2 regions of the Alteromonas sp. R7 genome follow, and region 1 is predicted to be linked to the other one. Evidence: predicted binding sites of a transcription regulator. Region 1 holds the regulator's gene; the other holds the start of a gene.

Region 1 (5,345 bases):
CAAAGTGACTAATTTTACCGTTACGCCAGGAGGTGGTATCAGCGGTGAGATCAATGACACGTTGTTTTCTATGGGATCTGCAGCATTCAGCGTTCACGAATCACAGCTAAAACTCATTGAAGCGTTCCCTTCAGCTAACGTGTTTCTCACGGTTAAGGGGCGTATTATGGCGGCGTATGAAGTAAAGGATTCACTAAGAGAAGATGCGCAAGAAACTCTCGATATATTAGCTGCAAGCCATACCCTCGCCGTTTTAAGTGGTGATACACAGCAAAACGTTAATGCGCTTACCGCACCATTGCCAATTTCGACCGCTAAAGGTGGCCTAACACCTGAGCAAAAGTACGAAGCCGTTCAAGCTATGCAGCAATCTGGCGCGAAAGTGATGATGATGGGTGACGGTATCAACGACGCTCCAGTTCTTGCCAGCGCTGATGTGGCAATTGCAGTGGGTAATGCCACAGACGTGGCTAAAACTGCCGCCGACGTGATACTGCTTGGAGATCAGCTGCTTTCTGTACCAGAGCTTATTCGAACTGCGCATCAAGTGAAGCAAAAAATAAGGCAAAATATCGGCTGGTCGGTAGGTTACAACGTTTTGATCTTACCTTTCGCCGTATCAGGCCTACTTTCACCGTGGATGGCTGTTGTTGGTATGTCGTTAAGCAGTATCATTGTGGTCACAAACTCAACGCGACTTTTGAGCAAATAGCATGAGTATTATTTACGTATTAATTCCAATCGCCATCATCATTGTTGCCGTCGCTATCGTGATATTCTTTTGGGCGGTGAAAACCAATCAATTTGAAGATTTGGATCGCCAAGGGTATAGCATACTGTTTGACGATGATCTTCCGCCAGAAGAAAAAAAGCTAGCTGAGCAACGCAAGCAACTTCAAGACAGTAAAGTAGACAAAAGCCAAGCGCCACATGGAAGGGATTAACTACTTCTCTGCCTTTCTTATCGGCTTAGCCGGTGGAGTTCACTGTGTGGGAATGTGCGGTGGAATTGTCGCTGCGCTAAGGATGGTATCCCCTAAAGGCGCTTCAGCACTACCCTATACCCTTGCCTATAACATGGGACGTATAGTGAGCTACACCATCGCCGGAGCAATAACCGGGGCACTTGGAAAAATTGCAGCAGATTATATACCTCTTGCCAACTATGCCCTTTCCCTACTTAGCGGAATCATGTTGCTTCTACTGGCGTGTTATTTGGGTAAGTGGTGGACTGGCTTAACAGTGCTGGAAAATGCGGGTAAAGGCCTATTTTCCAAAGTCCAGCCGCTTTCAAAACGCTTTTTGCCATTTAAGACCCCTTTAAGTGCGTTGCCTTATGGTTTTATTTGGGGTTGGCTTCCTTGCGGTTTGGTGTATTCCACACTTACCTGGTCTCTCGCGGCGGGTAACGCGCTAGAAGGCGCTGCTATTATGTTCTTCTTCGGTTTGGGTACATTACCCACCTTGCTCGCTGCAAGCGCTGGTAGCCAATATATTGTTCGAAGTTTTCAGCATAACCATTTTAGACAAATTATTGCAGTAATAATGGCAATATATGCATCTTATCTTATTCATGGCGCAATCGTTTAAAAATGGGTGTATTATTGTCGGGTATTCTTTTAGAGAGCGTGCATTATGAGCAAAGGAAGCCAATTTTCTATTCACTGTCAAAACTGTAGTTTCAGTCACCTGTGTTTACCGGTGGCGTTAAACAAAACAGAAATCGAATCTCTTGACGATATTATTGAACGCAAGAAGCCGCTTCATAAAGGTGACACGCTGATTCAAACTGGTGATAAATTCCGTTCTCTATTTGCAGTGAGAACCGGTTCATTCAAATCATTTGTGACTAATACCGAAGGTGAAGAACAGATTACCGGCTTCCACTTTCCTGGTGATATTATCGGTTTCGATGCACTAAGAGAGAACAAACACCAAAGCTATACTTCTGCGTTAGAAACTGCCATGGTGTGTGAGCTTCCCTACGAGACCCTCGACGAAATGTCAGTGCAATTTCCAAAGCTACGCCACCAGATCATGAGCTTCATGAGCGCTGAGATAAAACAAGATCACGACATGATCATGCTTTTAAACAAGCGAACTGCAGAAGAGCGCTTACTGTATTTCATCTCACACCTGTCGCAACGCTTTGAAGAGCGTGGCTTTTCCCATAGAGAATTCCACTTAACCATGACGCGCAACGAAATTGGAAACTATTTAGGATTAACGATTGAAACGATTAGTCGTCTGTTAAGCCGTTTTCAAAAAGACAACATCATAAAAGTAGACGGCAGGCTTATTACTATTTTGGATTTCGATAGGCTAAACACCAAACTAGCGGCGCTTAACGGCCCTAGCGTTGTCTGCGGTTAGTCCTTTTTAAGTGTTAAATAAGGCGCGCACTAAGCGCGCTTTTTTGTAACCTGTGTTAGCCACCTATCTTCCCTTTCAGCGCCACGCCGGTTGCTCCATATTCAATTAGGTAGGTTCACTCATGGTCGCCTCGTAAAATTCTTGATCTAAAACAACTTACGTTTTTCCCAATGTCGTTTATAGTTAGTATTAGAAAGCTTCGATTTCGACAGCCGCTACTAAGTTTCGTAGTTAGGGGGACGTTATGATTGAGTGTAAACGAATTCTGGCCGTGGTAGATGCCGAGCGCGATAACCAACCTGCACTAAGCCGAGCTTATGAACTCGCTTCAAAAACAGGCGCTTCAGTTACCGCAATGATGGTGGTATACGACTTATCTTATGATATGACGACCATGCTTAGCCCGGATGAGCGCGAGTCAATGCGCGATGCAGTTACAAAGGAGCATGCAAAATGGCTTGCCACCCACTTAAGAGAACAAGGATTCACTGAAACTGATATCGTTGTAGAATGGAATAATCGTGCGTATGAGTCGATTATTTACTACACCCTAAACAATCAGATAGATTTAGTGGTAAAGGCAACCAAAAAGCACGACGATCTTGCTTCTGTTATTTTCACCCCCACCGACTGGCATTTAATGCGTAAATGCCCTCGCCCAGTATTGCTCGTTAAAGAGCACGACTGGCCAGAAGGAGGAGAGATTATTGCTGCAGTAAACGTAGGCAGTGAAGACGATGAGCATGCCGCACTTAACGATAAGCTCACCCTCATTGCTAACGACTACGCCTCTTTATTGAAAGGTAGCGTAAATTTGGTCAACAGTTACCCTTCTACACCACTTAATATCGCCATAGAAGTACCTGAGTTCGACCCCGATACCTATCACGACGCGGTAAAAAATCATCATTTAAAAGAAATGCGTAGTCACGCGTTAAAGTACGGTATTCCTGAAAACAAATGCGTAGTAAGAGAAGGCCTTCCGGAAAAAGTTATCCCGCAAGTGGCAAAAAGACTGGATGCAGAGCTGGTTGTTATTGGTACCGTTGGCCGTGTGGGCATTTCAGCGGCCCTAATTGGTAACACTGCAGAACACGTGATCGACGAACTCAATTGCGATGTGCTTGCTATTAAGCCAGATGGATTTGTGTCGCCGTTGTCGGTGTAGTCTTTTCATCAGTACCGCATAGCCCGTGTTTGCCGTTACTTAGCGGCCAACACGGTATGTCACCAACAAATTTAACTTCACAAGCATGGTCTCGAAAAGCCGCTTTAATGTATAATGGTGGCTTTATCACAAACCAAGCTAGTTAATTATGAGTTTAGGCACAAACAGTGCTGACGCGTCGCCATTAAATGCTGCGCAAAGTAAGCAAAAGTACAACTTCAACAAACTTCAGAAACGACTTCGCCGCAATGTGGGTAAAGCCATTGGCGATTTCGGTATGATTGAAAACAACGACAAAGTAATGGTGTGTTTATCTGGCGGTAAAGACAGCTACACCATGCTAGATATTTTATTGTTTTTAAAGAAGATTGCGCCTATTCACTTTGATATCGTTGCGGTTAATCTTGACCAAAAGCAGCCTGGTTTCCCAGAACATATCTTGCCTGAATATCTAGAAAGCATTGGCGTTGACTACAAAATTGTAGAAGAAGACACCTACTCTATTGTTAAAGACAAAATTCCAGAGGGAAAGACGACTTGCTCTCTCTGTTCTCGCTTGCGCCGTGGTATTCTGTACCGCACGGCAAAAGAGTTAGGTGCGACTAAAATTGCATTAGGTCATCACCGCGACGACATGCTAGAAACGTTTTTCCTCAATATGTTTCATGGTGGCAAGCTTAAGTCTATGCCGCCAAAGCTAGTCAGCGACAACGGTGAACACATCGTTATTCGTCCATTGGCGTACTGCACAGAAAAAGACATCGAGAAATATTCTCAGGCCGCTGAATTTCCGATTATTCCGTGTAACCTTTGTGGCTCACAAGAAAACCTACAGCGCCAAAACATAAAGGCTATGCTTCAAGACTGGAACCGTCGCTTCCCAGGTCGTATAGAGTCGATGTTCCGTGCGCTTCAAAACGTAGCGCCTTCACACTTAATCGACAGCAACCTTTATGATTTTAAAGCTATAGCTACACAAGAAGGCCCGGTAGAAGACGGTGATATCGGGTTCGATGAACCTTCTTTCACTACAGAAAATAGTACGGACTTCAGTGATGAAGATAATACTATTGAAGTAATAAACATTATGGAACCTAAGTAAATGAAAATCGGACTTGCGCTAGGTGCCGGTGCCGCAAGGGGCTGGACTCACATTGGCATAATTGAAGCATTAGAAAAACTCGGCGTAAAAATTGACGTTGTAGCGGGATGCTCTATTGGTGCCTATGTTGGTGCTGCCTACGCAAGTGGCAAGCTGGAAGGATTGAAAGAGTGGGCCTGTTCCCTCAGCGACTGGCAGGTACTTGCTCTTATGGGTGTAGGACTTAGACGCGGCGGCATTGCCAGCGGACAGAAGGTTTTCGACAAGCTAGCAAGCGAGTTTTGTGAATCGACTTATGAAGACATGCTTAAGCCGTTTGCGGCTGTAGCTACCGACCTTTATACAGGCCGTGAAGTGGTGTTTAACTCTGGTCCTATTGGAGACACCATTCAAGCATCCTGCGCTATTCCCGCACTTTTCGCGCCCGTAGCACACGGTGATCGTTGGTTGGTAGACGGTGCCGTTGTAAACCCTGTACCGGTGAACTTATGTCGCCAATTAGGAGCCGATTTTGTAATCGCGGTTAACCTTAACGCCGATTTCCGACCACTTCGTCTTGAAAAGTTGAGACAAGATCATGAAGAAAACCAGCGCAAAACTGAGGACTTTTTTACAAAGAGTCAAAACGTACTACGGCAATGGTTTTCCCCTGACAACAAAGAAGAAAAAGCCCTAGAGAAAAAAGACGAAAAAGACAGCGTC
Region 2 (4,425 bases), on a different contig from region 1:
GCCTACGCACAAATGGAAGATCTTTTGTTCGAAGAGCCAGATGGTGTTCTGCATTAATGCAGTTGTAGTCACTGGTATTTGAATCTTTACTTAAAAATGCGCTGTGAAATTACAGCGCGTTTAAGGCCTTAACGTCCAATACATGTCTAAAATAGACCATTCACTCTTTTCAGCGCACGAGCATGCTCTCGATGATAATTTCGGAGATTGCCCCGAGTGCGGTAAACCTCTTCATATAAAGAACAGTAAATCCGGCCCTTTTATCGGGTGTACGGGCTATCCGGAATGTAGCTTTAGTAAGCCACTTCACGATAAACAAACCACCATACTGAAAACCTTAGACGGTGTAGCCTGCCCTGAATGCGCATCCGACTTAGCAATAAAGAAAGGGCGGTTTGGCATGTTTATCGGCTGTACCAATTTTCCTTCATGCCATCACATAGAGCCCATTAAAGAAAAAGAAGATACTTTGGTGGATTGTCCAAAGTGTAAGAAAGGGCATCTAATCTCGCGTACTAACAAATACGGCAAACAGTTTTTTGCGTGCAACCATTATCCACAATGTCGATATGTGCTAAATTTCACGCCGGTTAATGAAAGCTGCCCAGACTGCGGTTGGGGAGTATTGATAGACAAAAAGGGGCAGTTACAGTGTCCTCAGCCGGCTTGCGGCTATAAAAAGTAATTATACGAACAACTATACGAAGAACTATACGTAGAGATTAAAACCATGTCTGATATCCAAAATGGGAACGTAAACACGTTTACCCCCGTTGAGGCTAACTCACCTGAAGTAGACCCTGTTGTTGCCGCATTCCAAGCTGGCAGTTTAATCGTTTATCCAACCGAAGCGGTAATGGGCATCGGATGTGACCCCGACAATGAAGCCGCTGTAAATGCGCTGTTAGAGATAAAACAGCGACCGGTAGAAAAGGGCGTGATCTTGATTGCTGCAAACTACAGTCAGCTACTGCCTTATGTTAACGATAACGCCATTCGCCCTGACAGACGCACCGATATTTTTTCGAGCTGGCCAGGCCCTAATACTTGGCTATTACCTAAGTCGTCATCTGCGCCAGTTTGGTTAACCGGCAAGCATAGTAAAATAGCGGTGCGCGTAACTAATCACCCTGTAGTAGTGGAATTGTGCAACAAGTTAGGTAAACCGTTAGTTTCTACAAGCGCTAACCTGACCGGCCAACCGCCAGCCATCACCACTGAAGAAGCAAAAGCCGTATTCGCTGATTCCGTCTTCTATGTCGAAGGGGAAGTAGGCGGTGCAACTAAACCCAGTACCATTCGCGATGGTGACACAGCAGAGGTAATAAGAGCATGACATCAGCAGAATTACTGGACGGTAAAAATGCCGCTGAAGTAATAGAACAAGTAAAAAGCTATTTACTAGGGCTGCAAGACACCATTTGCCAAACACTTGAACTTGCCGATGGTAAGGGCCAGTTTGTTGAAGACAGCTGGCAGCGAGAAGAAGGTGGCGGTGGCCGTTCTCGAGTACTAAAAAATGGTGCGGTGATTGAACAAGGCGGCGTTAACTTTTCTCATGTGTTTGGCAGTCAAATGCCTGCTTCAGCAACGGCTAATCGCCCTGAGCTTGCGGGAAGAAACTTTCAAGCAATGGGTGTATCACTCGTTATTCATCCACATAACCCGTACATCCCAACGTCACATGCTAATGTTCGCTTTTTTATTGCAGAAAAAGAGGGCGAAGCACCTATCTGGTGGTTTGGCGGCGGCTTCGACTTGACGCCATTTTATCCGTTTAAAGATGACGTTTTGCATTGGCATGACACTGCAAAGAAGTTGTGCAAACCATTTGGCAATGACGTCTACCCTAAGTACAAAAAGTGGTGCGACGACTACTTTTACTTAAAGCATCGCAATGAAACTCGCGGAGTGGGCGGTTTATTCTTCGACGACCTGAATGAATGGGGCTTTGAACAGTCATTTGCATTTATGCAGGCTGTTGGTATTGGCTTCATCGATGCTTACGTTCCTATTGTTGAACGTCGTAAGCAAACCGATTTCGGCGAAAGAGAGCGTGATTTCCAACTTTACCGCCGGGGCCGCTACGTTGAGTTTAACCTTGTATTCGACCGAGGCACTTTATTTGGACTGCAAACCGGCGGGCGTACGGAATCAATTCTAATGTCGATGCCGCCGCTCGCGCGCTGGGAGTATTGTTATACACCTGCACCGGGTAGCGCCGAAGCCAAGCTGACAGACTGGTTAAAACCTACTGATTGGTGATTAATTATTAAATAAGGCAGCGCTTAAATCCTTACGCGGACCGCCGATAGCAGCTTTCATCTTTAATGACTAAAAAACGCCGTATTAATGTTAATGCGGCGTTTTTTTGATCTACATCAAGGTGGAATATCATCTGTGTTTCAGTGAGTTATCAAACTTGCGCTGGATCAATGTTTCTCTTAACCACAGGCGTAAAGTATCGCCATCTTAGTTAAACACAAAAGAGACACATCATGCGCAAACACTTTTTATCTGCATCTGCACTTTGCTTTACTCTTGCTGCACTCTCACCTTTAGCTAGCGCTCACCAGCAGGGCGACTGGATTGTTCGTGGCGGTCTTACTACCGTTGCTCCTGACGAATCTACCTCTAACATCGTCGCGGGTGGAACTGATCTTGGCGTGGCCCTTAATATCGATAACGATACTCAGCTAGGTCTAAACGTAGCGTACTTTATTACTGACAATATTAATATTGAGCTGCTTGCCGCAACGCCCTTTAAGCACGATGTGAATTTTTCTGTTGCTGACCCGTTAGGGACGGGTAACCAGCTTGGAGAAGTCACGCACCTTCCACCTACGCTTACCGCAAACTACTATTTTAATGATGCCAGCTCTGCGTTTCAGCCGTACATTGGTGCAGGTATCAACTATACCTTTATCTTTGATGAAGAGTTTACAGGTGCGAATGAAACAGCTGGCTTAAGCGACCTTTCGCTTGATAATTCATTTGGCTTGTCAGCACAGGTGGGAATGGATTACCAAATTGATACCAAATGGCATGTCAATGCATCGGTTCGATTCATTGATATAGATACCGAAGCCACCTTTAAAGTGGGTGATGCTGCTGGAAAGGTAAGTGATATTGAAATAGATCCTTGGGTGTATACCTTATCGGTGGGTTACACATTCTAATTATTAGTTCTACGCCTTATTAACTATTAGGCTTTCACAATTGCACTACTTTATGCGCCATAAAGAGCGTAGACAGTAACAGGGGAGTTGCGCGTTAAAAGGTTAATCCTTTCAACGCGCTTTTTTATTTTGTATTCACCATGTGATTGGCGAGTTGATCAAGTGCGTCTATCAACTGTTGAGCTAAGGCGATATCTTCAACCGTTTTAAACATGGCTTTTCGCATGCAATACATCCACTGCGCTTTTAACTCTGGTGTTACGGTATAAGGTAGGTGGCGTGCACGCAGACGCGGGTGGCCATACTGCTGCTGATAATCATCAGGACCACCAAGCCATAAACTTAAATAGAGAAAGAACACGTGGCGAATTCTGTCTAATGGCTGGGGGTGAATAGCTAGCAGTTCATTGGCGAGTGGATCGGTTTCCATTATGTCGTAAAACGTATTTGCTAATTCCCGTACTTTCTCCTCTCCACCTATACGTTCATATGGTGTACTCTGCGAAGCACGATTATCGCTTTTCTTCTTTATATTAAATAAGTCTCGTATTCCCATGAAAAAATTCGCTGTATTCGGAAATCCTATTGCACAGAGTTTATCACCAACTATCCATCAAATGTTTGCTGAACAAGTGGGAGAAAAGATTTCTTATGAAAAGATACTTGCGCCAGTAGACGGTTTTGTAGATGCCGCCAACGCGTTTTTAGCTCAGGAAGGCGCGGTAGGTTGTAACGTCACCATGCCTTTTAAGCTTGATGCATTCAACTTGGCAAAGGTAGACGACCAAGCAGCCAAAGATGCACAAGCTGTTAATACGCTAATGAATGGTGACAGCGGTGAAATATGGGGATTCAACACTGATGGTGTAGGGCTGGTAAACGACTTGCTTAACAGCGGTGTGGAAATTAAGGGTAAGCTCGTGTTGCTTATTGGTGCCGGCGGCGCTGCTCGTGGCGTAATCTCCCCGTTATTAAAAGCAGGGGCCGCCTCTTTAACCATCACCAATAGAACCAAAGCGAAAGCTGAGGAAGTGGCAAGCGCCGCTTCAAACGCTAAAGTGCAGGTGGCTGCGCTTGAAGATATCGCAGATGTTGCGCCTCATATTATTATCAATTCAACAGCCGCCAGTTTAAGCAATGAATTGCCGTGCCGTTTAAATGATGGTGTTTTACAAAACTGTGAAGTGGTGTACGACATGGTTTATAAAAACTCACCCACGCGCTTTATGAGAGAGGCGGCCGAACT

Evidence for each region. The regulator FNR, encoded in region 1, switches genes on or off when oxygen is low (the NO sensors DNR and NnrR bind a similar motif). The targets are predictions, from matches to a motif close to TTGATCTAGATCAA.
Region 2: the regulator FNR is predicted to act here: its motif matches at 2,372-2,385, upstream of AC0J2X_RS12325 (OmpW family outer membrane protein).

The regions. Positions count from the first base shown of each region.
Region 1 is NZ_JBVTQX010000004.1:262,667-268,011, forward strand. Features, by position in the region: gene AC0J2X_RS08765 (heavy metal translocating P-type ATPase) at 1-712, shown strand, start outside; gene ccoS (cbb3-type cytochrome oxidase assembly protein CcoS) at 714-944, shown strand; gene AC0J2X_RS08775 (sulfite exporter TauE/SafE family protein) at 931-1,590, shown strand; gene fnr (fumarate/nitrate reduction transcriptional regulator Fnr) at 1,636-2,373, shown strand; gene uspE (universal stress protein UspE) at 2,618-3,541, shown strand; gene ttcA (tRNA 2-thiocytidine(32) synthetase TtcA) at 3,690-4,643, shown strand; gene AC0J2X_RS08795 (patatin-like phospholipase family protein) at 4,644-5,345, shown strand, end outside.
Region 2 is NZ_JBVTQX010000006.1:322,479-326,903, forward strand. Features, by position in the region: gene AC0J2X_RS12305 (DUF494 family protein) at 1-57, shown strand, start outside; gene AC0J2X_RS12310 (DNA topoisomerase family protein) at 143-685, shown strand; gene tsaC (L-threonylcarbamoyladenylate synthase type 1 TsaC) at 731-1,336, shown strand; gene hemF (oxygen-dependent coproporphyrinogen oxidase) at 1,333-2,265, shown strand; gene AC0J2X_RS12325 (OmpW family outer membrane protein) at 2,499-3,179, shown strand; gene AC0J2X_RS12330 (group II truncated hemoglobin) at 3,304-3,735, opposite strand; gene aroE (shikimate dehydrogenase) at 3,734-4,425, shown strand, end outside.